Regions from separate parts of the Planococcus notacanthi genome, predicted to be linked through region 2. Evidence: riboswitches for the same ligand, from Rfam matches in the RefSeq annotation. Region 2 holds a riboswitch; the other holds the start of a gene.
The links. Region 2 has a riboswitch for S-adenosylmethionine ahead of QMA01_RS09315 (sulfite oxidase-like oxidoreductase). Riboswitches for the same ligand answer to the same signal wherever they lie in the genome.

Region 1: it holds a riboswitch for S-adenosylmethionine, as region 2 does, so the genes downstream of both, QMA01_RS00940 (methionine biosynthesis PLP-dependent protein) here and QMA01_RS09315 (sulfite oxidase-like oxidoreductase) in region 2, are expected to answer to the same signal.

Annotation. Positions count from the first base shown of each region.
Region 1 covers NZ_JASDCQ010000001.1:221,786-236,882, forward strand. Annotated here, with positions in the region: gene metC (cystathionine beta-lyase) at 1-1,126, opposite strand, end outside; gene QMA01_RS00940 (methionine biosynthesis PLP-dependent protein) at 1,119-2,243, opposite strand; SAM riboswitch class I at 2,320-2,423, opposite strand; gene QMA01_RS00945 (antibiotic biosynthesis monooxygenase family protein) at 2,718-3,023, shown strand; gene QMA01_RS00950 (hypothetical protein) at 3,020-3,373, shown strand; gene QMA01_RS00955 (cobalamin B12-binding domain-containing protein) at 3,390-4,049, shown strand; gene QMA01_RS00960 (STAS domain-containing protein) at 4,024-4,791, shown strand; gene QMA01_RS00965 (LLM class flavin-dependent oxidoreductase) at 5,116-6,123, shown strand; gene QMA01_RS00970 (hypothetical protein) at 6,201-6,371, opposite strand; gene QMA01_RS00975 (hypothetical protein) at 6,550-7,434, opposite strand; gene QMA01_RS00980 (amino acid ABC transporter ATP-binding protein) at 7,584-8,306, opposite strand; gene QMA01_RS00985 (amino acid ABC transporter permease) at 8,299-8,958, opposite strand; gene QMA01_RS00990 (transporter substrate-binding domain-containing protein) at 8,987-9,763, opposite strand; gene pcp (pyroglutamyl-peptidase I) at 9,973-10,581, shown strand; gene QMA01_RS01000 (HAD family hydrolase) at 10,842-11,501, opposite strand; gene QMA01_RS01005 (hypothetical protein) at 11,656-11,949, shown strand; gene QMA01_RS01010 (YhfH family protein) at 12,134-12,265, opposite strand; gene aceB (malate synthase A) at 12,282-13,883, opposite strand; gene QMA01_RS01020 (LytR/AlgR family response regulator transcription factor) at 14,050-14,700, shown strand; gene QMA01_RS01025 (FAD-binding oxidoreductase) at 14,805-15,097, opposite strand, start outside.
Region 2 covers NZ_JASDCQ010000002.1:357,285-372,381, reverse strand. Annotated here, with positions in the region: gene QMA01_RS09355 (SDR family NAD(P)-dependent oxidoreductase) at 1-892, opposite strand, end outside; gene QMA01_RS09350 (alpha/beta fold hydrolase) at 1,035-1,895, shown strand; gene moaC (cyclic pyranopterin monophosphate synthase MoaC) at 2,045-2,533, shown strand; gene QMA01_RS09340 (MogA/MoaB family molybdenum cofactor biosynthesis protein) at 2,685-3,200, opposite strand; gene QMA01_RS09335 (ThiF family adenylyltransferase) at 3,218-4,237, opposite strand; gene QMA01_RS09330 (ATP-binding cassette domain-containing protein) at 4,329-4,967, opposite strand; gene modB (molybdate ABC transporter permease subunit) at 4,972-5,655, opposite strand; gene modA (molybdate ABC transporter substrate-binding protein) at 5,652-6,425, opposite strand; SAM riboswitch class I at 6,594-6,704, shown strand; gene QMA01_RS09315 (sulfite oxidase-like oxidoreductase) at 6,785-7,447, shown strand; gene QMA01_RS09310 (helix-turn-helix domain-containing protein) at 7,674-8,192, opposite strand; gene QMA01_RS09305 (PLDc N-terminal domain-containing protein) at 8,405-8,656, shown strand; gene QMA01_RS09300 (ABC transporter ATP-binding protein) at 8,631-9,521, shown strand; gene QMA01_RS09295 (ABC transporter permease) at 9,518-10,285, shown strand; gene QMA01_RS09290 (ABC transporter ATP-binding protein) at 10,305-11,018, shown strand; gene QMA01_RS09285 (hypothetical protein) at 11,011-12,564, shown strand; gene QMA01_RS09280 (hypothetical protein) at 12,916-13,314, opposite strand; gene QMA01_RS09275 (hypothetical protein) at 13,400-13,864, opposite strand; gene QMA01_RS09270 (DUF7878 domain-containing protein) at 13,941-14,387, opposite strand; gene QMA01_RS09265 (DUF3885 domain-containing protein) at 14,905-15,097, opposite strand, start outside.

The sequences.
Region 1 (15,097 bases), on a different contig from region 2:
CTTGGCTAAGATCCTGTACCAAATCATCCGGATGTTCCAAGCCGACGGAATAGCGCAGCAAGCCGTCAGTGATTCCGCGTTTTTCACGTTCCTCTGCAGGCATAGAGCCGTGTGACATCGTTGCAGGGTACGATAAAATCGACTCGACAGCGCCAAGGCTGACGGCAAACACTGGAATACGCAGATGCTCCACAAAGACGCGTGCTGACTTTTTATCAGCTAGGCGGAAAGAGAGCACAGCTCCCGCGCTTTTTGCCTGGCGTTCGTGAATCGGATTGCCCGGATGGAATGAAAACCCTGGATAGTATACTTCTTCGATCAATGGATGGTTGTGCAGGTATTCGGCAATTGTCCGTGCTGATTCCGATGACTGGCCAAGGCGTGCTCCTAAAGTTTTGATTCCTTGGATCAACAGGTAAGAATCCTGTGCCCCCAAGACCGAACCGAAGGTATTTTGAATAAAACCTAGGCGATTGCCGAGTTCTTCATCTTTTGTAACCGCAAGGCCCGCAACCACATCGCTGTGCCCGGAAAGGAATTTTGTTGCGCTGTGAAGAACGATGTCTGCGCCAAGTTCCAACGGATTTTGATAGAGCGGCGTCATGAAGGTATTGTCGACGAATGTCAGACAGCCATTGGCTTTCGCCAGTTTTGCTGCGATTTCGATATCCGTAATATTCATAGTCGGATTGGATGGTGTTTCCAAGTAGACGACTTTTGTATTCGGCTGAATGGCATTAGCCATTTCATTCAAATCGGTCATGTTGACGAATGTGTATTCGATATTGAATTTATCCAGCACTTCTGTGATGAAGCGGTAAGTTCCGCCGTAGACATCTTCTGATACCAGGACATGGTCGCCAGAAGACAACAGCATAAATGCGGAAGAGATAGCAGCCATCCCGGAAGAAAAGGCAAAGCCGCGCTTGCCGCCTTCCAATTTTGCGATGGTTTCCTCTAATGCCAGACGTGTCGGATTCCCGGAACGGCTGTAATCAAATGGGCCAAATGAATCCAGGCTTTTCTGATGGAATGTGGAAGATAAATAAATCGGTACGTTGACAGCTCCGGTTAATGGGTCAACTCCGGTAGAATGAATAAACTTGGTTTCGATGCGATCAGTCATATTCAACAACCTCCTTCTTCAATTTCGAAAATGCCTGTGTCAAATCGGCAATTAAATCTTCAGCGAGTTCGACGCCAACTGAGAAGCGCAATAGCCGGTTGCAAACGCCGCGCCGGGTACGTTCTTCAAATGGAATATCTGCATGGGTTTGGGTAGCCGGATAAGTGATGAAGCTTTCGACGCCGCCTAAACTCTCGGCAAATGTAATGAGTTTAATGTTTTCAAGAAAAGGGCCAACCCCTTCTTCGTCCTGCAGGCGGAAGGATAACATGCCGCCTTTTCCCGGGTAGAGCACATCAGAAACAACTGATTGCTGCAACAGGAATTCCGCAATGGTTTTGGCATTGGCTTCATGTTGGCGCATGCGTAATGGCAAAGTCTTCAATCCGCGTATCAACAACCAGGAATCGAAAGGCGACAGTACGGCGCCGACCGAGTTATGGAATGTTGAAAGCCTTTCACAAATGCTTTCGCCTTTTGCGACAACCAAACCAGCGAGTACATCGTTGTGGCCGCCGATGTACTTTGTGGCGCTGTGGATGACTATATCCGCTCCGAGTGCAATCGGCTGCTGGAGATAGGGGGTCAAGAACGTGTTGTCGACAATCAGCAGCAGGTCATGCTTTTTCGCTAAAGCTGCATAGGCAACAAGATCAATTTCCTGCATGAGTGGATTGGTCGGCGTTTCAATGAACAATGCCCGTGTATTCGATGTTATTTTTTCTTCTGTATCTTCAACGTTCTTAAATTCGGCATAGGTGGGATGAATGTTATAGGCGGAAGCAAAGTGGTCAAGCAGGCGGTATGTTCCACCATATATATCTTCCGGAACCAACAATTCGTCGCCAGGACGGAAGAGGGACAAGACCAATTGGATAGCCGCCATTCCCGAGCTGCAGGCAAATCCGGCATCGGCGCCTTCGAGTTCCGCAAAGCCTTCTTCAAGGACAGCGCGTGTCGGGTTTTTGGTTCGTGTGTAATCATAGCCCGTCGATTTGCCAAGTCCTTCATGTTCATAAGCCGTCGATAAATATATGGGCGGATTCACAGCTCCTGTAGTTGAATCGCTGCGATTGCCTAATTGAACCAATAAAGTTTCCAAGCTGTTTTTTGTCATTCCACTCATCCTCCCAACAATAAAACAGGGGCTTTTCTTCAATGAAAGAAGAAAGCCCCTGTCTAGAAACGCATTCTTCTCATCTTTTAGGCGCAGCCTATTGGAATTAGCACCGTGTCTTCGTCAGACTGGTTGCTGAGACTTCACAGGGCCAAATCCCTCCGTCTCTCTAGATAAGAAATATCTTATTAAGTTTATGTTGTATCTATTACGATGTTTCTAATCTTAAATCATTTAGCCATGGAAAGCAAGGGCGAATTTTAAATAGTTAAAATAGAAAGAAAACAGTAAGCGGAAATTGTAGATAGAGCCTTGTACATCCATGTCAGATCGGATGTCGCATCAGTAAGTAGAATAATTTGCTATCAGTTAAAGAATCAGGGCTCATCACTACAGAACCGCGGTATTCTTTTAATTCGTATATCGAAGTGTTATAATTTATGGAGGAAATTTTGTGTATAAAGGAGAAAGCAAATGTATATTGTCACTTCGACGGTAGTTGTTCCGCCTGAAAAAACCGAGGAAGTTATCGGGATTTACCAAAAGCGTTCACGCCGCGTCGATCGGGCGGAAGGCTTTCATTTATTTAGATTGATCCAAAACACCAAAAAGAAAAATGAATTGACGGTCCATATGGAATGGCATACGAAAGCATCTTATATGGCGTGGGTGAGAAGCCAGGAATTCAAGGAGATTCATGATCTTGAGAAAAATTACCCGGACCAGGAATTAGCGGGAATTATCCCCGTTGTTCGGCAGTACGAAGTGGTGGCAGAATGAAGAACGACGTAAAAAATAAAATTGCTTCTGAAACGGCAAAAAGCATATATGCTGCATACCCGACACTTTGGGAGCGTTTTGGAGAGCGCGGTTTTGAGCATACAGAAAAAGATAACCATCACCACCTGGATCATTTGGAGACTGCGTTTTCCCTCAAGGATGAACAGGTATTTATTGATTACGCCATTTGGCTGGAAACTGTTTTGACAAGCCGGAATGTTGAAAGAGCCTTGATCATCGATAATTTTGACCGCTTACTGCAGATCCTTCCGGGGAATACAGAACAAGAGGAAGAAGTCTTTATGTCAGGTTGTTTGCAAAGTGCCATTGCGGTGTTGAAACCTTCATAGAGTAAAGGAGGCTGACATGAATAATCAATCTAAAGAGTTGGCCGAGTTATTTTTGGCCGGCAATGAAAAGCAGGCTTTGCATACAGTTCAAGCCTATTTGCAAAACCATACAAAAAATGAGCTTTACCAGCATATATTGACGCCTGCCATGTATTGGATAGGGGAATTATGGGAAAAGAATATCATTACAGTGGCTGATGAGCATTTAGCAACGGCCATTTGCGATTATGTGGTGTCAGTGACAGAAATGCGTAAAGGGGAACAAACTCCTGAGCAAAAGAAAGTGATGGTCCTCGGACCTGAAGGGGAAGACCATTATATCGGCTTGAAAATGGTGGCTTCGTTATTCAAAGAAAACGGTTGGGAAGTTCGATACCTCGGACCGAATTTGCCGCTCGGTGCCGCCATTGAAACAGCTAACCGCTGGAAACCGGATGCCATCGCATTGTCAGCGGCTTTGGTATACCGTCTGCCTGTATTGAAGAAATACACAGAAGCTTTCAGAGCGCTTGATTTCAAACCATCAGTCATCCTTGGAGGACGGGCGGTGGCCATGGCGAATTGGCCAGCTTCAGAATCTGAAGGCGTCTTGATTGTAAAAGAGTTGGATCAGCTGAAAAATTGGATCCAAACCGGAAAGGAACCTGACAATGAATTCGATATCTCATTTGGATGAATGGCCGCTGCCTGCTTTTAAATTGAATAATAAACTGGCAATCGTGGAGTCATCTGAAGAGGCAGAGAAATTAGTCGGCAGCTGTTCCGATTTTCTAGATTTTGTCGATGAAGGAAGCCGGCAAAAAGCATTAAGTTTTTTGCTGAGTAGTGAATCGGCGAGACCACTTGAGTTGAATTTCATTTCAAAAACCGGCGAACTGTTCCTTGGAGATGTCTACAGCAAATGGATCAGTGATTTTAGTTTGAACATCGTCCTTGTGCCGAAAGATAACCGGCTCATGGAGATCACCAACCAGTTGTTGAGCCTTCGCCGGCGCCTGCAGGAAACCGACTATGACCTGCTTCTTGAAAAGGAACGGACGGAGGAGCTGCTTCAACAGGTTCGGGAGTTGTCTGCCCCTTGTATCGACCTCGGCAAAAAGCACGTGCTGATTCCGCTATTCGGCGATTTGGACCCCCACAAGATTGAAGTGATCCGTTTTCATATCCTGAATCAAGTTTATGAAAATGGCGCCGAAACCGTCATCATGGATTTGACTGCTATGGAGAAGTTGGAACAGGATGGCGCCGATTATTTGAAGTCGTTAATGCAGACCTTTAAAGTGATGGGCATTGAGGGCATCATCACCGGAATCAACCCACAGCATGCCCAACAGCTCCATCATCTCCAAACGGGGCTGGACCTGCATTTTGTTTCTTCTTTGCAGATGGTCTTGGCTTCACGGAATTTACTTATATAGAATATGTTGTGAAAAGCGAAGCGGATAGCTTCGCTTTTTTGTTTTTTTAAATTAACGCTTCCGCTTTTCTAGTGTCCAGCTTCAGCGCCCAGGTCCTAGGGTCATAAGCCCATCTGACTATGCGGCAAAAACACGCCGCTTCGCCAGCTTGTCTTATGCCCGTCGGAGGCCCGCAGGAAGCGGGTCAGCTAACCGTTGCGACAGGAAGTCGCGCACTTAGGTTAGCTTCATCTTTTGATCGCTTGCGCTTTTCTTGTTCTGAGCAGAAAAAAGGAAGTTTTTGTGAAACATCGATACAATGGAATGGATAGGAGTGGAGATAGAATGGGAATTAAGAAATTCGAAAATATACCGTTGGCTGTGCTTGATTTGGCACCGATCAACGAAGGTGCTGAAACTGCACAAGCGTTCAAGAACAGCGTGGAATTGGCGCAGCATGTGGAGAAGTTGGGATTCAATCGTTATTGGCTGGCGGAGCACCATAATATGCCAGGCATCGGAAGTTCTGCGACGTCGGTTCTTATTGGCCACATCGCTGGGGCAACGGAATCCATTCGAGTGGGCTCAGGCGGCATCATGCTGCCAAACCATGCGCCACTTGTTATTGCAGAACAGTTTGGTACATTGGAAACTCTTTATCCAGGGCGCATTGACTTGGGTCTGGGCCGTGCACCGGGGAGTGACCAGGCGACTGCCTATGCGCTGCGACGTACTTTGCAGAGCAGCGGGGATGATTTTCCTCAACAGGTTGCGGAGTTGGAAAATTACTTCTCGGAAAATCCGGTTGGCCGTGTTCGGGCTTATCCGGGCACCAATTTGAAAATACCGCTTTGGCTATTGGGATCGAGCGGATTCAGTGCACAACTTGCAGCACTTAAAGGCTTGCCGTTTTCTTTCGCCAGCCATTTTGCGCCGGATTATATGATGCAGGCTTTGCAGTTGTATCATCAAAATTTCAAGCCTTCTCCTGCTTTGGCATCGCCTTATGCAATGCTGGGCGTCAATGTTATTGCTGCAGAGACACAGGAGCGCGCTGAATGGCTCGCAACTTCTTCCCAGCAGCAAATGTTCTCACTGATGAGAGGGGAACCGACGACGTTCCAGGCACCGATTGATGATTTGGAAGAAGTTTGGACAGATCGGGAAATTGCTATTTTCCGTGAGAAATTGGATTCTGAATCGATGATTGTCGGTACACCGGATGTCGTCAAACAAAAACTGAAAAATTTCATCCAAAAAACAAGAGCTAACGAAGTGATCGTCAACTCACCGATTTTCCATCAGGAAGATCGCCTGCGTTCTTACGATTACTTGGCAGAAATGATGAACTAAAGAAAATCCCGTTCCTATGAACGGGATTTTTTGCATGAAAAAGCATCTCTCCAGATTGGAGAGATGCTGAGCCGGCGTCAGTGAAGTTCTTTCGCCTTGTCTTCTTCACGCTGCCGTTCTTTTGGAAACTCCTCTTCATCATAGGCTGCATAATCAGGTGCACCTTCGCCAATCATATTCAGAACCGCATTGAAATCCTCATCTAACCGAAGTTCAACTTCTCGTGGATCAAGTACTTTGCGTTCCATTATGATCAACCTCCTTCTTTACTATTCAGCAGCCTTATCGCCATGAAGGTGGATTCCTATCTCACTTCTATTATACAGACTATTCTGCTTAATTGGAAGGGAACTGTTTGCAAGCCTTAGCAAAAAGGGTCCGGAAAATAAAAACCGTTAAAGCAAGGGCTTTAACGGTTTTTGGCTATTATTGTTGATTGATTTCTGCATTTAAGATCATTGATTCAAAGAACAGGGAAGGTGCAGTTTCATTCCACTCAAGAGAAGTCAAATCGGCTGTGCGTTTAGGCAGATTGCCATATGCGAGTTCTGTTCGCGGATCATCCGTCAATTCGAGTTTGACGTAAGGGCCTTCCGGCGTCAGCCAATTCAACTGGGACAGGCGGTTCTCCAGAGAAAACTCGATCCATTCGTCTTCTGCTTCATCCGTTTCGAATAACGGTTCCTGAGCAGCCATCAGCCATGTTTGGCTTGAATGCTGAGGCGGCAACCAGAGATTTTTTGACAGTTTGCCTTCTTCAACTGTAAACTCTGCAATTTCGTGGCGCAGTTCCTGTACCCAGTCGCCGTTGCCTAATTGCAGTCTGCGGGAAACATAGACATTGCCGATTAGAATTTCGCTGCTTCCGTTTGTGAAGACGCCATAAGGATTGGACGTTGGATCTGGACCATATATTGTTTCGTCAAGCCGTGTAGTGGATTTGGGATTCCAAGATTTAAAATCGGCATCCTCCAAATTATTGACATTCATCGATACTGTATAAGGGACCCACCCGGTATTTTTGATTTCTTCGAAAATGATGGAAGAGCCATTATTAAGCGACCGGTCGACCAATGTATACGTGCCGACGTTCAGGCCGAGCAAGGTCATCTGGTAGACCTGTGTAAGGTCAGTGCCGCTTTCAGTTACTTCGGGTTCGCTCAGCGTAATAAAAGTCGGTTTTTCAATAGTGACCGATACATTGTTTTCAGAATGAATTTCGACTTCATTTTTTAAGAACATGACGGCTGTAAAGACGATCAGCGACATGAAAAATACTACACCCATTAAAATAATGATCTTTCTAAACACAATCTTCACCTCGGTTTTCTGCAAGTTTGCCAGTTTTGATTATAACATGTGGCAACAGCAAGAAAACCGGTGATATTTGAGCATCGCATGAACAAACAAGGATACTCAGATGTATGAGAATCAAAAAAAGACGCCCCAGGGGACGCCTCTTACAATACCTTATCGAGGAAATCTTTGGCACGTTCCGTTTTTGGATGGCTGAAGAACTCATTAGGCTGGCCTTCTTCAACTAGTACGCCATGATCCAAAAACAGGACACGGTCTGCCACTTCACGTGCAAAACCCATTTCATGTGTCACGACGACCATCGTCATGCCGGATTTCGCTAAATCTTTCATAACATCCAAAACTTCTTTGACCATTTCCGGATCAAGTGCTGAAGTCGGTTCATCAAACAGCATCAGTTCAGGTTCCATTGCCAAAGCCCGCGCAATCGCAACACGCTGTTTCTGCCCCCCTGATAAGCTGTTCGGATAGGCTGTCTCTTTTTCCGATAGTCCAACACGTTCCAATAGAAGACGGGCTTTCATTTCAGCTTCTGCTTTTTTAATGCCTTTGGCTTTCATCGGTGCGTACGTCAGGTTTTCAAGAACCGTCAAATGAGGGAATAAATGAAAATGCTGAAACACCATGCCGATTTGCTGGCGGATTTTATGGATGTTCTTTTTAGAAGATGTCAGGTTCTTGCCATTGATGTCGATGGACCCGGAAGTGGGAACTTCAAGCAGGTTCAGACAGCGCAGGAACGTCGACTTTCCTGAACCGGAAGGGCCGATGATCGATACGACTTCACCTTTGCTGATAGTAGTGGAAATATCGCTTAGCACTTCATTGGTGCCAAATTTCTTATACAGATTCTGGACGTTAATCACTTTGTTTCAGCCTCCGTTCGAAAACTCTGCCGATCATCGTCAAGCCCATGACCATGCACCAGTAAATGAGGCCGACAAATAACAGCGGTTCAAAGTTGCGAAACAAATCAGATCCAACAACTTGTGCGCGTCTCATGAGATCGAGATAACCGATGGTCGAGACGATGGCGGATTCTTTTGTTAAAGTAATGAATTCGTTCATCAGAGCCGGCAGAATATTTTTGAGTGCCTGCGGCAAAATGATGTCTTTCATCATGGCCCGGTAGGGAACGCCTAACGCTTGTGCTGCTTCCATCTGGCCTTTGTCGACCGCCTGGATTCCAGCACGAATGATTTCGGAAATGTAAGCAGATGAATTTAGTCCGAACGCCAGTATGGCGGACAGGAATGCAGAAATATCATAGCCCGTCAACTGGGGAGTGGAATAATAGATGATCATCAATTGCAGAATCAGCGGTGTCCCGCGAAATATAGATGTATAAGCATCAGCAAACCATCTTAAGGGGATGATGCTGCCAATTTTGAACAATGCCAATATGGTTCCGAGGATTGACCCCAGAATGATGGCGAAAAATACGAATTTTAAGGTAGCCCATATCCCTTCCAGCATAAACGGGATATAAGGAACTATTTGTGAGAAATCCAGGTTCATCTATTACAACTCATTTCTAAAGGAAAGTTTACTCTTCGTCAGTCAGCCATTCTTTCTTCAGTTCTTCCAGCTCGCCGCTTTCTTCCATTTCGGCAAGTACACCATTCACGTCTTCAACAAGGTCACTGCCTTTCGGGAAAGCGACAGCCATGCCCGGAGAAGCCGTTGTCGGGTCATCGAAAGCTCCTAAATCCTGTGCTTCGATATAGCCCAGCGCCACTTGTTTATCCATATATGCAGCGTCGATGCGGCCAGATAGGATTTCCTGGATCAAAGCGCCGGAATCATCCAGTGCTTTCAATTCAAAGTTGATGCCTTCGTCTGCAATGATGCTTTTCGCACCTTCTTCTTGGATAGTGCCAAGCTGGACGCCTACACTTTTTCCTTCCAATGATTCAAGTGTAGTCAATTCTGAATCTTTTAGCGTGACGAACATTTCGCCCGAGTGGTTATATTCTGTAGAGAAATCAACATTTTCTCTACGAGACTCTGTAGCAGACATGCCGGCAATCACCATATCGACGCGGTCATTCTGCAAAGCACCGATAAGGCCATCGAATTTCATATCGGTAATTTTAAGTTCATATCCCAATTCATCTGCGATGTGGTTGGCTAGATCGATATCGAAGCCGACAATTTCACCTTCGGGATTGCGCGATTCAAAAGGTGCGAATTCAGCGGATGTGCCCATCTCCAAAACCTTTTTTTCTTCTGATGAGCCTTCGCTCGAGCTGTCGCTTCCGCATGCTCCAAGCAGTAAGGCAGATGATGCGAACAAAGCGATCAGTGATTTTTTCTTAATCATGGATAGTTCCCCCTAAGTGATGTATGTTTATTCATTAAAATGAATTTTAACACATCATTCTGTTTTTGAGAAGTTTTTTTATGAGAGTGGGAAAAGTTTATTTTTTCAGAAATTTAAAAGGACAAAGGCCGGCTCACTAGAATTCCTCAGTGGGCACTCGTGGGAAAAGGGAAATGGGTTGCGTATAATAACAGGGAGGAGGCGATAAAATGAGAAAATTGCTTTTGACCGGGTTTGAACCATTCCTGGATTTTACGGTCAATCCAACGATGAAAATAGTAGAAGAGCTGGACGGTGATTTAATTGGGGACTATGAAATTATCGGGAAGATTATGCCGGTGGACTTCAATGCGTCTGGAAAAATGCTGCTTGATTTCGTCGCGGAGGAAAATCCGGATGCGGTAATTTCTCTTGGCCTTGCAGCGGGGCGCTATAAGATTACGCCGGAACGGATTGCGATCAACGTCAAAGACGGGGCTGCTGACAATGAAGGCAATAAACCCATCGATGAACCGATTCGCGAAGAAGGAGAGCCGGCATATCTGTCCGCGTTGCCCATCCGGAAAATGGTCGACAGCCTGCTTGCTAATGGTTTGCCTGCAACGATCTCCAATACGGCGGGTGCATATCTATGCAATAATGTCATGTATGAAGGATTGCATTATGCGAAAACTACTAAACCAGAGATGAAAACAGGATTTATCCATATACCGGCTTCGCATGAATTGGCAATTCAGCATGGCCGCATTCCGAGCTGGTCACATGAGGATTTATTGAGAGGCGTTCGGATTTGTATCGAAGCGTTGGAAGAAGCATAAAAAGGGGCTGTCCCAAAAGACCCGGCTGATGTCCAGTGCGGCGGACGCGTTCCGAGGGCACGGCTTCTGCCGCTTCCCTCGCTGCGCTCAGTCCAGTGGCTCCAGCTCGCGCTGTTCCCGCTGGAGTCGCCGCCTCCATTCCCATCAGCCAGCTGTTCTCAGAAAACGTATTCCCCCATCAAAAAACAGCCGGAGAAAAAGGCTTTCTTTCTCTCCGGCTGTTTTATTTTAGAGACTTATGGAACAGCCCCTTCTTCTGATTAGATGATTTCCCAATTGCGCTTGGCAGCAACTGTCCGCAGTCTTTCTTCGGGTTGGACGGCTACCGGATGGCCTACAAGTTCAAGCACGGGCAAGTCTGAATGACTGTCGCCGTATGCGTAGCTATTGGCCCAATCAATGTCCTGGCCTTCGAGTGCTTCTTTGATTTTGGCTGTCTTTAGAGGGCCCTGGATATGTGAAATGGGTGTCCGGTGATCCAGGACGTTGTCTTTATAAAGGATTTCTGTTCCAATGATGGTCTTGATCGGCAATTGTTTTGTGACCGCATGCAGAAGCGGTGTAAAGGCTCCCGATACCAGCATGACGTAATCGTTGTTGGCTACATGGTTTTTCAAACGCTCAACGACGTTCGGATTCATATCGCCGTGCATTCGGTCTGCAATTTCGCCGAAATACTGTTCCAGCTCAACTTTCGTGAAAGTTTCGAGCGCAGACAGATAGGCTTGGACAGAACGTTCGCGCATTTTCCGTTCGGGATAGATTTTCAGTTTATGGCCGATATAGGGAGGCATGATGGCCCGGTAAAATTGGCGGTAGCGTTTGCTGTGCTCAGGATGATTTTTCAAATGGTCCATCATCAGCTGGAAAGTTTCCTTCGAATACAAAGTTCCGTCAAAATCAAATATGGCTACACGCAAGGTGATCAACTCCGGTTTCTCAATTTTTTTCTATTGCTATTATCATAGCGGAAAAACAGAGCCTCTTCCAGCGGATGGCTGCTGCAGGTTTAGGCATTTTCTTCTTAAGGGTATGGAAGGTTAAACGAATAATTACGCCACAGGAGGTTTTACGATGGAAAAGCAGCGCATCACAGTCGGTTACGTCGAATTGACTCAGGAAGAGTCGGACCGGCTGTTTCAAGAAGTGAAAAAAGATAAAGATATCGAAAACTATAGCGAACTTCAAGGATTGATGGAAGATTTTGATTCTGTCATCATCGAACCCGATGCACGGCCCCTCGCTGATATTCTTGATGGGGATGAAGCGCCCACAGAAACAGAACAGGGCGGCACCCGCTATATTGAAGTCTTTAATAAACTCGAAGAAGATACCCGTTATCGTTTCGAATCGTCAGATCAAAACTAAAACCAGCCGCCCATTTTCTGTGTTGGGCGGTTTTGTTATGGCAGATTCATTGGCAGAAGGCTTTCGTAAACGGAAAAAACAATTTTAGAGGAATTCACGGGAGTCTTGGCCTGATTATTCCTGATTGTCCTCACTTTAAAAAAGGATGACCCATTTTTGGGTCATCCTCTTTTTTAAGTTTCTTCTATTCTTCTATTTTTCCGATGCAGCGTTCACATTCGTAGATGATCGATTCACGTTGTTCCTTGATTTCGCATCCACATTCCCGGCATTCCTTTTTCGAGCGAGTTTCATAAGTCTGTGTGTTTTTCATCATGATCTCCTCCAATGGTTTAGTTTAGTATGTCGTACCCAGGCAGTGTCAGGAATTCAGCAAAATCACTTTGCAGCGTGAGGCTTGTAAACAATTCGCGGGCTTCCGCGTAGTTTCCAGTTGAATATTTCGCTTCGCCGACGGCTTGTTTGATTTTGGCGGCTTCTTCTTCGGTAACTTCATGGAATAACGAAACATCGATAGTACGGCCGTCTTCCAAAATCCCTTTCGGGTGGCGAATCCATTGCCATACTTGAGAGCGTGAAATTTCAGCTGTTGCGGCATCTTCCATCAAGTTATTGATAGGTGCTGCGCCGTTTCCTGACAACCAGGAAGCGATGTATTGGATACCGACTGAAATATTGGAGCGAAGGCCATCTTCTGTAATCGTGCCCTCGGGAACTTCAACTAGTTGCGCAGCCGTCACTTGGACATCTTCCCGTTTCTTATCGATCTGGTTAGGAGTGGGCATGTGTTCGTTGAATTGTTCCATCGCGATTGCGACCATCCCGGGATGGGCAACCCATGTGCCGTCGTGGCCGTCCACCGCTTCACGGCGTTTGTCTTCTGCTACTTTTTGGAATGCAGCTGCGTTGGCTTCATCATTTCCTTTAACAGGAATCTGAGCGGCCATCCCGCCGAGTGCCGGTGCATTGCGTTTATGGCAAGTCTTGATGCAAAGCTGTGTATAGGCTCGCATGAACGGGACGGTCATCGTCACTTGTGAACGATCCGGGAAAATGTATTCCGGAAGGTTGCGCATCCGTTTGATGACGCTGAAGATGTAATCCCAGCGCCCGCAGTTTAAGCCAGCAGAGTGATCGCGTAATTCGTAGAGGATTTCATCCATTTCAAATGCAGCCAAAATGGTTTCAATCAATACAGTTGCTCGAATGGTGCCTTGCGGAATCCCCAGTTCATCTTGTGCGAAAACGAAAACGTCGTTCCACAGGCGAGCTTCTAAATGGCTTTCCATTTTTGGAAGATAGAAATAAGGGCCGCTTCCACGCTCAATTAATTCTTTAGCGTTGTGGAAAAAGTATAATCCGAAATCGACCAGGCTGCCGGAAATCGGCTGTCCGTTAATATGGATATTTTTCTCCATTAAATGCCAGCCGCGAGGACGAACCATCAACACTGCTGTTTGTTCATTCAAAGCATACTTCTTTCCGGTTTCAGGAGCTTCAAAATCAATTTGGCGTCGAACCGCATCACGTAAATTTATTTGTCCATCAATGACGTTGAACCAATTTGGTGCAGTAGCGTCTTCCAAATCCGCCATGAACATCTTGGCGCCGGAGTTCAATGCGTTGATCAGCATTTTCCGGTTGGTCGGACCTGTGATTTCGACACGTCGGTCCTTCATGTCTTCTGGGAGTGGGGCAATGGTCCAATTATTATTTCGGATATGTTTGGTTTCAGGAAGAAAGTCGAGTTTCTTGCCGGCATCAATTTCTTTTTGGCGAACTTGTCGTTTTTCGAGAAGTTTAACTCGCTGTTTATCAAAATTTGTATGAAGCTTTTCAATAAATTCTAAAGCTTCAGGTGTTAAAATTGTCTCCATTCCCGGAACTTTTTCACCTTTTATAGTCACAGTCGATTTAGTCAACAAACAAATCATCCCTTTCTGAGAAAAAATTTAGAACATCTGTATTAATACAGTTTGTTTTGATGTATATTAATATATAACAGAAAATTCTAACTGTCTTGCAAACAGGACGAAAAGGAGTATTCAGCGATAAAAGCAGTTATAAGGGGATAAACACATTTGGAAGGGGAGTCAGGGGATGGAAAACAGTATGTTGGAACAAATGGGGTTTATTATGGGAGACTGGATTCCGAAAGAAGCATCGATTGCGATTGCGGTAGAGGATAGCTACATCTACTATAAAGCAGGTATTCATGACTTGAAGATCCGGGAAGGCGAACCCGTACTGCCAGGCAGTATTGCTGCACGTGCAAAAACCGATGGGAAGCGGATTGAGATGTATGTAGAGGAATCGATTTTGGGAACAGCTTATTATGGCATCGGTTACCCAATCAGGTTTGGCGGCATTGAAGGTGTGTTGGTGATCATCCTGCCGCCTGATTACTTAGTCCGCAAAAAACAGCCGATCCGATTTTTAACTGGGAAAATCGACGAAACGTGGAAGCCGGTTCCAATCGATCAAGTTTCCCATATTGAAAGCAGCCAAAAGAAAACCTGGTTTTACACGGAGCAGGAAACCTATTGTTCTATCCATACCCTGAAAAACTTGAAGCATCAATTGCCGGATACCTTCTTGCCGATTCACCGCTCTTATATCGTGAATATCAATTATATAGAAGAAATCTCCCGGGATATTGCATCAAATTATCAATTGACCCTTAGAAACGGCTCAGTTTTGCCGGTAAGCCAAAATTACACTGCAAGTGTAAGGGAACGGCTGGGGTTTTAATCGAATACAGAGAAACTTCACTCGGCAGGGTTCTTCATGGCAACTGACCCTTAAAGCAGGGAAAACGAAAAGCCAGCTGAGGATTTTTACTCCTCAGCTGGCTTTTATGCAAACATTTTTCCTGGGTTCAGTAAATTATCAGGATCCAGCATGCGCTTCATATTCTTCATGACAGCAATAGCTGCTCCGTGTTCGGCATCCTGATATTTCATTTTGCCAAGCCCGACACCATGTTCACCTGTGCACGTGCCTTCCAATTCAATGGCACGGAAGGCGAGCTTTTCGTTGATTTTTTCAGCTTCCAGTTTTTGGACAGGATCTTTGGCATCGTATGAAATCGTCGTATGGAAATTCCCGTCGCCGATATGTCCCAAGGCTCCGCCTTCCAATCCGCTTT
Region 2 (15,097 bases):
GCTTCAATCGGTTCCGCATATTTCCGGAGACCGCTATCCCTTCCGGCCGAGGTGAATGGATGCTGCCCGAAGTGTTTTTGGCGATCGGCGCCGCCTTCAGCATCTCCAGCAATAAAGCGCCATTCAATTTCTCCGTAATGTGGGGCATCATCTGCTTGGACACAATGGCGGCTTTTGATTTGATGCCGATTTCCACACTTTCCTGCGGCCGGTCAATCAGGTCAATAACAGCGGCAATCACAGTTTCTGGAGCATCGACCGGCCCCAATGTAATTTCGTGGCCGCTGTAGTTTCCGGAATGCTCAGGCCAGGGTGTGTCGGTAACCCACGGATGTACCATACAAACATGGATATCTTTCCACCCTTCCATCTCCATTTCCAGATGCAGGCCTGCAGTCAGTCCTGCAATGCCATATTTTGTTGCACAATAGACAGCGCCGAACGGCAGCGGCACGCTGCTGATAAAAGAAGACATATTAATCAGAGTTCCAGATCTGTTCTCTTTAAAGTGGCGAAGGGCGCAATGGCTGCCATAAACCATGCCTTTCAAGTTAATGTCCACTAGCCGCAGCATGTCATCCAGCGGAACGTCCGTGAACGATCCCATGATGCCAAGCCCCGCATTATTGATCCAGACATCCACCTTGCCGAAACGGGATTCCGCCGCAGCCATCAGCCTGGCCACTTCCTCTTGCTTGCTGACATCCGTCGTTACAGCCAATGCGCGGTCGCCAAGCTCTGCTGCAAGTTCCTCAATCAAGCCGGTCCGCCTGGCCGCCAGCACCACATTGGCGCCATCCGCTGCCAACTGCTCGGCAATGCCCTTGCCAAAACCGCTCGAAGCTCCAGTGACAACTACAGTCAATCCTTGCCGATCCTTTTTTCGGCCCACTTCCTCTCCCCCTGTCTGGAAAATAAATTCGCTTTGTTTGCTTACTAACTACCCCTTTCACCATAACGAAAACGTATTTTCAGAGGGGTTCGGAAAGTCTTTTTGAGGGAAATGGGAGTATTAAAAAGAAAGGAGAGAAGCTATGTTGCTTGAAAATTTTCAGACCGCGACAATTAACACTGGCGAAACGGAGATTTATGTGTGTTATGGAGGAGCTGGCCCTCCACTGCTTCTGCTCCACGGACATCCGCAAACCCATGTAATGTGGCATCTGCTTGCGCCACGGCTGGCAAAGGATTATACCGTGATAATGCCGGATTTGCGGGGATATGGTGACAGTTCCAAGCCTGCCTCTTCTCCTGATCATTCAACTTATTCCAAACGGGCGATGGCCAGAGACCAAGTAGCCGTCATGAAACAGCTCGGCTTTTCCCGTTTCTCAGTCATTGGCCATGACCGGGGAGCCCGATGCGCCTACCGTTTAGCGCTGGACTTTCCTGATGCGGTGGAAAAGCTTGTAGTCATGGACATCATTCCAACCGGAGAAGCCTTTAGAAGAGCGGATAAAGAATTCGCTATAGGCTATTGGCATTGGTTTTTCCTTGCCCAGCCTTTTGACTTTCCAGAACGGATCATCGAGGCAAATCCTCATAACTTTTACTTCCAAGGCACACGCCACCTATTTCGTCCCGAGGCGCTTGCCGAATATTGGCGGGGCATCCAAAATCCTGGAACAATCCACGCCATGTGCGAGGATTACCGCGCCGGTGCCACCGTCGATTATGAACTGGACGAAGCCGACCGGGGAACAAATAAAATCATCTGTCCCGTCCTCGTCCTGTGGGGCGAGAAAGGAGCATTACCGAAGTGGTACGAGGTGCTGGATGTTTGGAGAGACTGGGCGGATGACGTCAAAGGGCGCGGCATCGATTGCGGACATTATCTTGCAGAAGAGGCTCCTGAGGAAACCGGCGAAGAAGTGCTACAGTTTTTGAAGGAGTGAAAAGTCGTCATAATAATCTCTGTAACAGCCACAGAGATTATTCCTTTTATCTTAGAGAAAGATTCTTTTTATTTGTTTTATTAGGCTCATTAGCGGCTTCCACCAGCCGTGCTATACTGAAATCATTCAATAACGAAAGGATGATTTCTTTGTCTGAACTAACTCATTTCAATGCCCAGGGCCGCGCCAAAATGGTCGATGTCTCTGACAAACAGGACAGTGTCCGTACAGCCCGTGCCACCACTTCGGTACTGCTGAATAAAGCAATTTACCAGCAGATCAAAGAAGGCACCAATAAAAAAGGCGATGTCTTTGCCGTGGCACAAGTTGCCGGCATCATGGCTGCCAAAAATACTGCGCAAATCATTCCGATGTGCCATCCTTTGGCGCTGAGCGGTGTCGATATTGAATTTCAATGGAACGTCGATGAAGACGCCAATCATTTTGAAGTGCTGTTAACTGCCGAAGTCAAAACAAAAGGGCCAACCGGCGTCGAAATGGAAGCTCTCACGGCCGCATCAGCTGCTGCTTTAACCATCTACGATATGTGCAAAGCAGCCGGTAAGGACATGGTCATCGGACCGACCATGCTGCTCCAGAAAACCGGCGGAAAATCAGGCGACTACGAGCGTAGTTGACTGGATTTGATTTACTGAAAGCAGCCAACTTGCCACATGGTAAGCAGCTGGGCTATCCCAAACGTAAAAAAAGCCTCCGGACTTGTCATACACTGACAAATCCGGAGGCTTCACATTTTATAGATGAGTGATTTTAACACACGTCAACCACTTAACGGTCCAATTGCTGATGCTTGGTCAATTCGGAGCGGATATGCTGGATTTCCGGCAAGATCAATCGTTCCATCGCCAATTTTACAGCTCCACGGGAACCTGGCAGGACAAAAATGGCTTTGTCGTTGGCAATACCCGCTGCAGCACGGCTTAACAGCGCTTTTGTGCCGATGTCCTCTAAAAAACTGACGTAACGGAAGAGCTCACCGAAGCCGTCAATTTCCTTTTCGAAAAACGGTTTGACCGCCTCGAGCGTGACATCGCGTTTGGCGATTCCTGTCCCTCCCGTTGTAATAATTACATCCACTTCCTCATTCTCCAGCCATTCCGACAGGCTGACGCGAATAGACGCGATGTCATCTTCCACGACATCGTAACCCACAAGTTCCAGCCCTTCATTTCGGGCAAGCCGCTGCACGAGCTGGCCTCCGGTATCCGTTTCTTTTGTCCGTGTATCACTGATCGTCAGTACCGCGACACGAACCTGATGATCCCCTTTGAATGATTCTGACATTTAACTTCCCCCTTTGTTTAGCCGAAGACTTGATGATACAATTTCCGGCCGGCTGCCACATTATGGACTCCGTGTATCAGCAACCGGCCATTCCCGAACAGCACCATTCGGTGATTGAAGACCTTCAATTCGACGAAATAAGGTGTCCGTTTTACTTCAGCTTCCAAACGGGCACCGACTTTTTCAGCATCGTCTAATGTGATGGGACGGTTCGGATCGGGCAGAATCTGCACCGCGTCCCTGCCGCATAGAACGGCATAGGAACTCGCACCTGTTTCATTGAGTGACGGGAAGACGGCATCCGGTCCGCAGGTTTTGCAGGAGGGATCTTTGATGCGCGACACGCCGATATCCAACTGGCTGTTGTCCCAAAGATTGAAATGATGGATCTTTTTCCGCATTGCCACGCGGTTGCCGCTTAGCCATTTCAAGGCTTCCGTACATTGAAGCGCCGCCGTCACTTGGACAGCCGGCGAGATGATGCCGACCGTATCACAGGTTTCATTGATTGCAGGAAGCACCGGCAACAGGCAACGGAAACAAGAGCTTTCTCCCGGTATGAATGGAAAAACCACTCCTGAACTTCCGACACAGGCGCCGTAGATCCACGGCACGCCGAACTTCACAGAAGCATCGTTGATCAACAAGCGGGTTTCAAAATTATCGGTGGCATCCAGGATCAAGTCGCTGACAGCCGCCAGCTTCTCCATCCCTGCTGCATCCAGATGTTCCAAATACGTGAACAACTGAAGATCGCTGCGAATCGCTTTCAGCCTTTGCTCGGCGGCTGCGACTTTTGGCAGCATCTGCCGGGCATCTGTTTCGGTGAAAAGCTGTTGGCGCTGCAGATTCGACAACTCAACATAATCCCGGTCGACCAAGTGGATGGTCCCGATGCCCGCGCGTGTCAGTGTTTCAGCAATGGCGGAACCTAAAGCGCCACAGCCGACGATCGTGACCGTCGAGAACTCCAGCTTGTGCTGGCCGGTTTGGCCGAGCGGTTTGAATAAGACCTGTCTTGAATAGCGTTCATCCACATTGGTTCCCCCTTTTCCATCCGCTTGGCGACCCAAACGGTTTACTCGTTACTATCACTGTACCATGGCTTTTCTCAAACTGAAGCAGACATCAAACCACAGCTTCTTCAGCCATTTGCCCTTTCTCGACCCGGATGATGCGGTCTGCCAATTTTTCAGCATCCGCAATCCGATGTGTCACAAAAATGATGGGGATTTGCCATTGTTCATGAATCCGCAGTAACTCCTCTTGGCAACGGTCTCGATTGGCATCATCCAAAGCCGAAAACGGCTCGTCCAGCAACAGGATATCCGGCTGTGCAGCCAATGCCCGCGTCAACGCAACACGCTGTTTTTCGCCTCCTGAAATCTGGTGCGGATATTTTCCAAGAAGCCCAGTAATGCCAAGAATTTTGGTCAGTTCGGTGATATGCGGTACATCCGTTCTTCCGGGCTGTGCATAGAGAATATTTTGTTCGGCAGTGAGATGCGGAAACAGCGCATAATCCTGAAATAAATAACCGATTTTCCTCTTTTGGATTTTCAACGGCTTTTGCCCGTCCTTGTAAAAATGCCGGCCGTTTAACAGAATCGTTCCGTTATCCGGATGGACAATGCCTGCCAGACAGTTCAATAAAGTTGTTTTGCCCGAACCGGAAGAGCCGACCAATGCCAGAATTTCTTTATCCAATTCGAATTGCATCTCCAAATTGAAATGATCCAATTGTTTTTGAAAATCCACTTTCAGCATCCGCTTACTCCCTTCCAATACGTACAGCATTCTTTTTTCGCCAATAATTGACCCATGTGATGGCAGCTACTCCAAGCGACGAAATGATCAGCACCCAAAACAGGGCTTTTTCCATATCCCCTGCTTCATAAGCGAAGTAAATCGCTAGCGGCACGGTCTCTGTAACGCCCGGAATGTAACCCGCAATCATCAATGTGGCTCCGAATTCACCGATGCCACGGGCAAATGCCAAAATCAAACCTGCCAAAATACCTGACCAGGCAAGCGGAAAGGTGATGGTCCGGAAAATCCGCCATTCGGATACGCCCATCGTCCGCGCCACATTCTCCCAGCGCGGATCCACTTTATCAAAAGCAGCCATAACGCTTTGATACATCAGCGGCAGTGACACGACGAATGAAGCGATCGCTGCCCCGATCCAGGTAAAGACCACGCGAAACCCAAACCATTGTTCAAGCAGAATCCCAAGCGGCCCATTGACGCCGAACAAGACGATCAAGCCGAAGCCGATGACAGTCGGCGGCAAGACCAAAGGCAGCAAAATCAACGCTTCCACAAGGCTTTTGCCGAAAAATTCACGTCTGCTCATCAACCGTGCAAGCGCCAAGCTAGCCAAAAACACAAATAGAGTGGAAATAACCGCAACTTTCAGCGACAGCCAAAGCGGCGACAAATCATACGGCATCATGGCGTTGCCTCATTTGCCGGCAAGAAGCCGTATTGTTCGAGGATGGCCTGTCCTTTGGGACCCGCTACAAAATCCAGAAAAGCCAAAGCGGCCTGCTGCTTTTGTGAATCTGCTACAACGGCTCCCGGATAGACGACAGGATTTTCTTGCCCCGGCACTTCGAGCGCCCCTTTTATTTCCTGGGAAATAACCGCATCCGAGGAATAGACGATGCCAAGTCCGGCATTTCCGCTTTCGATATACGTCACCACTTGCCGTGCATCTTTTGCATAGATAAGGCGCCCTTCAAGCGGCTGCCATAACCCTTGGCTGTCCAGCGCCTGCTTTGTGAAATTTCCAACCGGTACGCTGTCCGGCTCCCCGATCGCAATGGTTTCTTCTGCAGTCATCACTGTTTCTGTAAAATCTGCAGTTTTCGGAAATTCCTCTAAGGAAGCAAGCACCAGGCGATTTTCAGCAAAAGGCACCACAGTTTCGGCTTTCACCAGTTGCTCGGATTCCAGCTGCTCCATATCCTTTTCACTGGCCGATAAAAATAAATCTGCCGGTGCGCCTTGTTCAATTTGGCTTCGCAGCTTGCTCGATGATCCATAATTGAATGACAGCTCGATATCCGGCTCCAATTGATGAAATTCCTCTTCCATTTTTTTCATCACTTCTGTCAGGCTTGAAGCTGTTGAAACAAGCAGCTCATCGCCGTTTTCTGCTGTTGTGTTGGTGCAGCCGCTCAACAGTACGGCCATTCCTATAATGCCGATCATTTTTTTCATTTTGCAGGACTCCTTATAAACAAAAAGTGACGCTTGCTATGCACGTGATTCTCCACGTACTATCAGTATAACGCCAGCCGGAGAGAAGCTGAATTATTTTCCGAATAATCTTGCAGGAAATAAGCGGTTTCGGTAAAATAAGTCATACCAGAAATTAAATACGCTTTATCCTTATCAAGAGAGGCAGAGGGAATGGCCCGATGACGCCCGGCAACCGCCAGTTCACAAACTGGAATGGTGCCAAATCCAACAGAACCACGATGTTCTGAAAGATGAGGAAGAGAATTTCACCAGCAGACCCAACTCTTCCCTTTTTCAGTGGAAGAGTTTTATTTATTTTAAGGAGTGATCACATGAAGCTGAGCAAAGCCGAACGAATCAAACGTACGCGGGTCCCTGTAGTGGATCCTTCTCTGGTTGAACGCCTGCCGCCTGGACAGGTGTTGACCGAGCGCTTTCCTGTCCTGCACGAAGGCGAGGTGCCGGTTTACGATATGGCCACTTGGACATTGAAAATCTTCGGCCAGGTTGATAAGGAAATCACGCTGCATTATGAAGATCTGCTGAAATTGCCGCAAACGACAATAACACGCGACATCCATTGTGTGACACGCTGGTCCCGCTTCGACAATACCTTTACCGGCGTCCGTTTTATTGACCTGATAAAAGAATTGGGCGTAACGCCGAAAAGCGGCTATGTGATGCTTCACGGTGACTACGATTACATCACCAATGTCGCATTATCCGATTTGGACCGGGAAGACGTGCTGCTTGCCCATTCACTTGACGGCGAACCGTTGACCGCCAAGCATGGTTACCCGCTGCGTTTTATCGTACCCCATCTGTATTTTTGGAAAAGTGTCAAATGGGTCCGAGGCATCGAATTCATCGATGAAAACCAGCCGGGCTTTTGGGAGCAGAACGGTTTCCACATGAACGGCGACCCGTTTCAGGAAGAGCGCTTTTCCGGCGAAGACTTGGAAATCCCTGAAGACGAATGGGAGAAAAAAGATTTTGACTGACTCTGGCCAGTCTTATGATTCCAGGATAATTGAACTGTCACTTTAAGAGATAACTTGCATCAATTTAGAACTTTATATTTCGTATTATTTCAAAGAACCCATCAATCCTTCATGTGAAGGTTGATGGGTTCTTTAAATCATATATAGAATGAATGGCAGCTTCCGATAAACCTCTCATATGTAAACAAAATTAATTAAAGCACATTTTCTTCTCAAAGAAGAGAAATTACGGAATAATCACCATCGAAATCGTACGATCTGTTCCATCTTTATCTTCTTTTCTATTATAGTATTTTTCCATTAACGTACTTAACTCCGACTGAAAATCTTCGAATGAGTTATCTGTTAAGTTCAATTTCACTAAGGAAAATGTCGCTTGATCTTGAGTACCTTCGCCAACTCTGTTCTCATGATAGTCTTTGTAGTTCTGAAGAATATACATAAAAAAGTAAGTTACAAATTTTATTTTATCGCTGTATGTTGCAGACTGCCAATCTTCTTCACTGATCTTATAGGCTTGGGTATTCAGCGCATACAGCTTTTCTTCAACTTTTCCAATTCGATTTATACCAACGACTTTCAATAAATCGTCATCAACCATTGAGTTCACATGTCTGTATAATGTTGCTTGCGATACTTCTTTCAATAGTTTATTCAGTTGCATAATCGAGTATCCTTCATCGACATCTATTAATTCCAAAGCGATTTTAAACCTGACCTGGTTTTTAAATAAATCAAATTCCATCTATTTCAATCCCCTTTTTATTCATGATAGTGAGCTGTTATATAGACTTTCTTCGGGATTACCAACTTCTTGTCACCATTTATATCAGGATTTTCTTACAATAAAAAATGATATTACTCTTTAATGTATTTTGAGTCTGTATCTAAAATACAATAATATGGTTGACTTTTCAATTATCATTATTGATAATGATAATTGAAGGAGTGATTCAGATGAATACAGATATGTCTGCTCTACTGGAAATTGACTGGCCACAGATTTTGCCTTTTGCCTTGCCAATTATTTTCTTCAACTTATTACTGATTGGAGTTGCACTCTATGATTGGTACAAAAGAAAAGTGCTGATTGTCTCCCCCTATATTTGGCTGGTCATCATTCTATTGCTCCAATTGCTCGGACCGATACTGTATTTAGTGATTGGAAGGAGAATGATCCGAAATGATTACAGTCGAGAAGCTTCATAAGACCATCAAAAAAAGAAAAATTTTAAGCGATGTCACCTTCTCAATTGCCGAAGGCGAGTGTGTGGGCTTGTTGGGACCGAACGGAGCCGGAAAAACGACGCTCATTAAATGCATGACCGGCATTCTGCAACATGAACAAGGAGCCATCACGTTCAATTCCACACCCATCGTGCAGCACAAGAAAAGCATTGGCTATTTGTCCCAGCAGACGGACTTCAAGCCGTGGATGACCTGTGAAGAATCGCTCTTTTTCTTCGGAAAATTGTCGGGCTTGGATAAGGAGTTTTTACAGGGGAATATTTCAGCGGTTTTAAAAGAAGTCGGGCTTGAGGAAAAGGGACATTACAAAGTGGAACAATTATCCGGCGGCATGAAGCAGCGGCTAGGGATCGCCCAGGCCATTTTGCACCAGCCGCTGCTGCTGATTTTGGATGAACCGGTTTCTGCGTTGGATCCGATCGGCCGGAATGAAGTAAAAAAATTGATTGCTCGCTTAAAGAAGCGGACGACCGTCATCATTTCGACCCATATATTGGATGACGCCAGCGAATTTTGCGACCGGTTTATCATCATTAAAAATGGAAGGATTGTCGGAAACATAAATGACGATTTTCAGAAAACAGAGCGTAAACAAATCCTTGTGAAGATGGGGAATGTCCCAAAAACAAGTGAAGCTTTGAAAAGCTCTGAGGTTGAAGGCGTTGAATGCCTATCACCGAACACCTTTCTTTTAACAGGAGCTAAAGAATTGCATTTAAATAAAGTCGTAAACGACTTCGCTGCAAAAGAAATGGATATTACGTCCATTGAGTTTTATGAAAGAGGGATAGAAGAAATTTTCCTGGAGATGGTGTCGGACACATGACAAACTTTTATACATTAACGCACACTGAACTAGTAGAAGCCGCAAAAGAATTTAAGTTCATCTGGTTAACGCTGTTTTTCGTGATTTTGGGCCTTACTCAACCGCTGATCACTAAATACATGGACGTTATACTTGAAAATGTTGGCGGCGCAGATGGCATCACCATCGATCCGAACCGGCCGGTACCAAGTTCTGCTGAAGTTCTACTGTCCACCATTTCCGGCCAATTCAATCAAATCGGACTCATCATCCTGATTATTAGCTTAATGGGGCTGATTGCAGCCGACCGCAATAGCGGTATGCAAAATTTCATATTGACCCGCCCTGTTTCACTGCGCTCCTACCTAGTGTCAAAGCTGGCTGGCCATTGGATAATCAGCATGTTCAGCATCTCCATAGGGGCAGTCGTTTCCTATGTTTACACCATCTTCTTATTCGGTTCTTTCTCTTTTTCAAACTTTGTGCTGTTTCTGCTGTTGTACAGTTTGTGGATCCTTTTCGTCGTGAGTCTTGCCATCTTGATCAGTACCTTTGTGAAGAGCCCCATCCTGATCGCCGTCACAACAATCGCTGCTTCTATTTTCTTTATTCTGATCAAGGGGTTCAACCACCTCTTGTTCCAGCTATCCCCAGGCGGCATCTTAAATCTGGCGGAGAACCAGTTGCTGTCGGTCCACGACTTGAATTACTTCAGTATTGCAACTTGTTTGGCATTCATTTCACTGAATCTCTCATGGGCCAGTAGGAATCTGAAAAAGGCATAATTGAAGGAGGCTGGTTCAAATGTTATCGATTAACAACTTGACCAAGTTATACAAAGGATCTGAAAAAGGCATTAAGAACTTAACCTTAGATTTGGTTAAAGGCGATATTTGCGCTTTCATCGGCATGAACGGGGCAGGAAAAACGACTTCCATAAAATCCATCGTGGGCATTCATGGCTTCGATCAAGGAGATATTGAATTAGATGGCGTGAGTATAAAGAAAAACCCACAAGAATTTAAACAGATCGTCGGATATTCGCCCGACACTCCTGTACTCTACGGAAACATGACGGGGTATTCGTACTTGGAACTCATTGGAAGCATTTATCAAATTGATAACGCGACGATAAACGAGCAATTGAACACTTTGCTGAAAAAGCTCAATTTCGGCAGTGCTATCCATGAGTTGATTTCTACCTATTCGCATGGCATGAAACAAAGACTGGTGCTCATTTCCATCCTTATGCACAATCCAAAACTGATCATATTGGATGAACCCTTTGTCGGATTGGATCCGAACGCCACTTATTTTTTACAGGAAGAAATGAAGAAACGGGCAGCTGAAGGATCCATTGTGTTGTATTCGACTCATGTTTTAGAAGTAGCGGAAAAGCTCTGCAACAAAGTGGTCATGATCCACAACGGCGAAGTGGTCGTCAATGATACGATGATCAATCTATTGTCCGAAAGTAGCTTAAGTGAAAAATTCAGGGGCATCACAGCACATGAGTAAGCTCATCCAATTGCAAAAGTATAGCTTAGCAAATGATTTTCAGTTTTACAGATTGGGATCATCCACTAATCAGGACGACCGAAAGCATGCTGTTCTTACGTTGGCGGGCTATTGTGCCGCTGTTGTCATGGCCATTGGCTATATTGTCTATATCGCCTTTGATTTGTACATCCGCGAAGAATCCATGTTGTTTTTTCCGATTCTTTCGTCCATTTTGTTTTGGGCCTTGGGGTTCTGGACCATCTTAAGCGGCCTTAAAAAATTGATTTTTTCTTCAGATACTGAACTTATTTTCAGCCTGCCCATGCCATTGTGGCAAGCCAAGCTATTTAATGTAATCAAACTCCTGATCCTTTATTTACTCGTTGCTGCAATAGCCGTTTTTGCTGGCATCTTGTTGCATATGTTCATTCTTCCCGACTTCTGGTTCGTACTATTATCCAGTCTTCTTCTTGTTGTGATCCTCCCTTTACTAGTTATCGCAACAACATTCATCATTTCATTAGCAGTAAAAGTTCTCCTTAATTTTTTAAGAATCCATAGTAATGTGATCGAAGCTTTGCTTACATTCTTTTTATTCCTTTCACCTCTTTTATACAACACGTACAACTCTGCTTCATTAAATTACAAAGACATTTTTTCCAATAGTTCTCCACTCTACTTATTCGGCATCATTAGCAATTCTACATCAGAAGTTGGCTTCTTCAATTTAGTGTGCATACTAGGAATAACTCTCGCTCTTGTTCTCATAACCGGCTACGTATTTACTAAAAGATATGCTTTCTTAGTTGCAAGCTACTCTACTTCGTCAAAAAGGAAAACTCGTGATTCTAGCACACTTTCTTCCAATAGTTTATTTAAAAATCTATTCTCAAAAGAGCTGAAACTTTATCTATCATCTATCACCTATGTCAGCAATACGGTACTAACACCTGCGCTATTACTAATTGGCAGCCTGGCTTACTTGTTCAATATTTCCCCTCTGTTGTATGACTATACCTTGGAACTGTCAATTATCACGTTATCAAGCAAGTATATCTTCATACTATTTACTACTGTATGCATTCTTTTGACCACAACAACTTCATCAAGCCTATCTTTTGAAGGCCAAAGCATCTGGATTTTGTTGACGTCTCCGCTCTCTTTGATGGACCTTGCAAAAGCCAAGATCGCATTAAACGTGCTGCTATTTGTGCCCGGATTAGCTTGTGCTATTTTGGTCTATACTCAAAATTTCAGTTCATCGTTATTGGATTCACTGCTCTTCATTTCTTTTACCATCACTAGTTTACTTCTTGTCAGCATTGTGGGCTTCTTTGTCAATTTGAAATTCCCTAATTATAACTGGTCCAGTGAGATGGAAGTAATCAAGCAGGGTAAATCCACTATAATCACCGCTATTCTCAGTACATGTCTCCTCTCTATTACCGGGATTTTAATCATACTGGATTTCAGTTTCACATTTCATCTTCTTTTATTGGTCAATGTCTCCATAATTACATTCCTAATTTATAAACTAAGGGAAAGCTCGTTAATTATGGATTAAAGCAATGAGCTCCGCCAAGTATGAATTAAACAACATCTCTTGAACAGTTGGCACCAGAAGCTTTGGCGTCGTTTTCCTGTTAATGCAGCTCTTGGAAGATGGATTTTGAATTTGTTGTTTCTTCTTTCTTCCCATTAATCGAATGGTTACAGGCATTGGTTACACTCATTGTTGGTGTGTACTAAATAGAAGGGAGACATTCAGAAATCACCAAATGTCTCCCTTCTATTTTGCAGCTTCCGATAACTCATTGATATGTAAACTATGTCCTTCACAATTCCAACTTTAATGTCGGACAGAATAGCCTTTTGAATGTAACTTAATTAGTATTATGTTACATTCAACAAAAAATTATTTAGCGTCGTATTCTGGAATTTCACTTTTTACAACCATCTTTATAAAAGCATTATAGGGGTATTCCAAAACTCTCTTTTTTACTTCGGTTTTTAAGATTTTAAAGTTTTCTCTATCTGAAATTTCTTCGGATAGACTCATCTGTTGAATAAATCGCTTTGTATATCTGACTATGTTGTCATATTCTCTATTCGTCTTATCAATTAAAAAGATAAAGTTTTTTTGTTTCTCTGTTTTATAGTCCAGATAAATCACAGCGTATCCTACAACTTCCGTTAATCTCCCATCCCAATATTCATCAAAATCATCCGAATCATTTACTCCTACAATAAAAAAGAATTCAATATTTTCGTCTCTATATAATCGAGAAAAAGAATAATTTTCAAATTCAGCCACTTAATTATTCCCCCTTTTAAATTCATAAAAGTGTTTGGTAAACAAACTGAATGTAACTTAATTGCTAATAAGTTACATTCGTTTTTCATATTCCCAAATGGTAAAGATAGAGGCTCTCTTCTTCCAATCTCTCAATCATTGACAGCAGCCTTTTCAATAATTCAAGCACCTCATTTCTAAAAAATACTAGACGTTCACGCCCGCCCAACACTTTTTTATTGGAAGAATACACGAATTCCCCAGTCAGCTCCAGCCTTTCAGGGAAATTCATAAATAAAGAGTGCCATGCCGTGATGATACTTTTCAAAGTTGCTGCTGACGTTTGATCAAAAAGAGTCACCCCATAATAATTTATTCCTGTGTCTTCTTTCGTCATCGATATCGCTGGATTTTTACATGGAATCCAGTTCAAAGAATCGGCTATGTATTGAATCAAATCGTCTGGTATATCTATAGAGTCAATAATGTCTACATTTTGTTCATTGCGTTTCATCAACTCTGGATAGGCCACTGTATTGGGCACTAAGAAAAATTCATGTTCTAGACTCATCTATCATCCCTCCTTAAGCTTTCAGTTTCTGGGGTTTTGAATGTAACTTAATTCACAATAAGTTACATTCAATTTATCAGAATCGAGTGAAGTATGAATACTTGATATTGAACTTCCTCAACAAAGTATCTTCTAGTTTAGTTAAATATCGGTCTACTGCTTTTAACAACACATCAGAAGCTATTGTGCTTTTGTGTTCAAATTCTTGCCAAATTGAAAACAGCTGCCATTCATTTTCGCTTTTTCTAACAAAAGCTAAGATGGGTCCTTCTCTTTCATCATGTTCCATCGTAAAGTAATAAAAATCATTTTCTCCTTCGGAATCTTTCACTCTCCACTTTTTTAAAGCAATTCCCAGTTCAAGCAACGCTAAGGACTGTTCATGAAAGAAACACGAATGACCGATATGAATGGTTAATTCCCCTTGCACATCAATCAATAATTTTCCGTTTTTCTGTCGAATTAGCTTTTTATCTAATTTCAATAACGGATCCAATTCAAAATCAATAGCCAGATTCTCCATGCCATCACTCCTTCAGTGCGTTTCTACTGGAATTTTTCAGTGTGAATGTAACTTAACTGTACTTAGGTTACATTCAGAATCAATAAAACGATTACCAATAGTCTAATAAAATTTATGTTTATTTAGCTACTGGTAGTTAAGTTGTATTCAGGAGAATCACTTTTAGAACCACAAGTGGTTTTTGTATTAGGCGTAATTATTATAAAATCGCGGTAAAAATATAGACGATTCAGCATATGCAGGATTTAAAGTAGATGTTCCTTATCCCAGCCAACATTTTTCGGAAATCCTTATATATCAGTACTTCTAATGATTTAATGCTATAAAATAACCGTTAACTACTACATGAATTCGACAGATAAAGTAAGAAAAATCGCTTTGGGATTGCTGTTGAGACTACTCATATTTTTAAACTACCGGTAGTTGATCATTTCATTATCGGTCTTGTGAGTATCAGAATAATAATAAAGACCAGGTAGGGATTTTTCATTTGTCTGGTCTTATGGAATGTAACTGGTTACGAAAATAACTGTTTCATATCGTCACGGTTATATTCATAGAGCCACTCAGCGTATTTTTCATACAACGGACGCAATGTCTCTTTATCCGCGGCAATTACTTCACAGCCTCGATCATCGTAAATAAAGAAGATCGTATTCTTGGTGAGGTTGATGAAAAAAGTATCAGGATAATACATTCCCTTTTCTCTT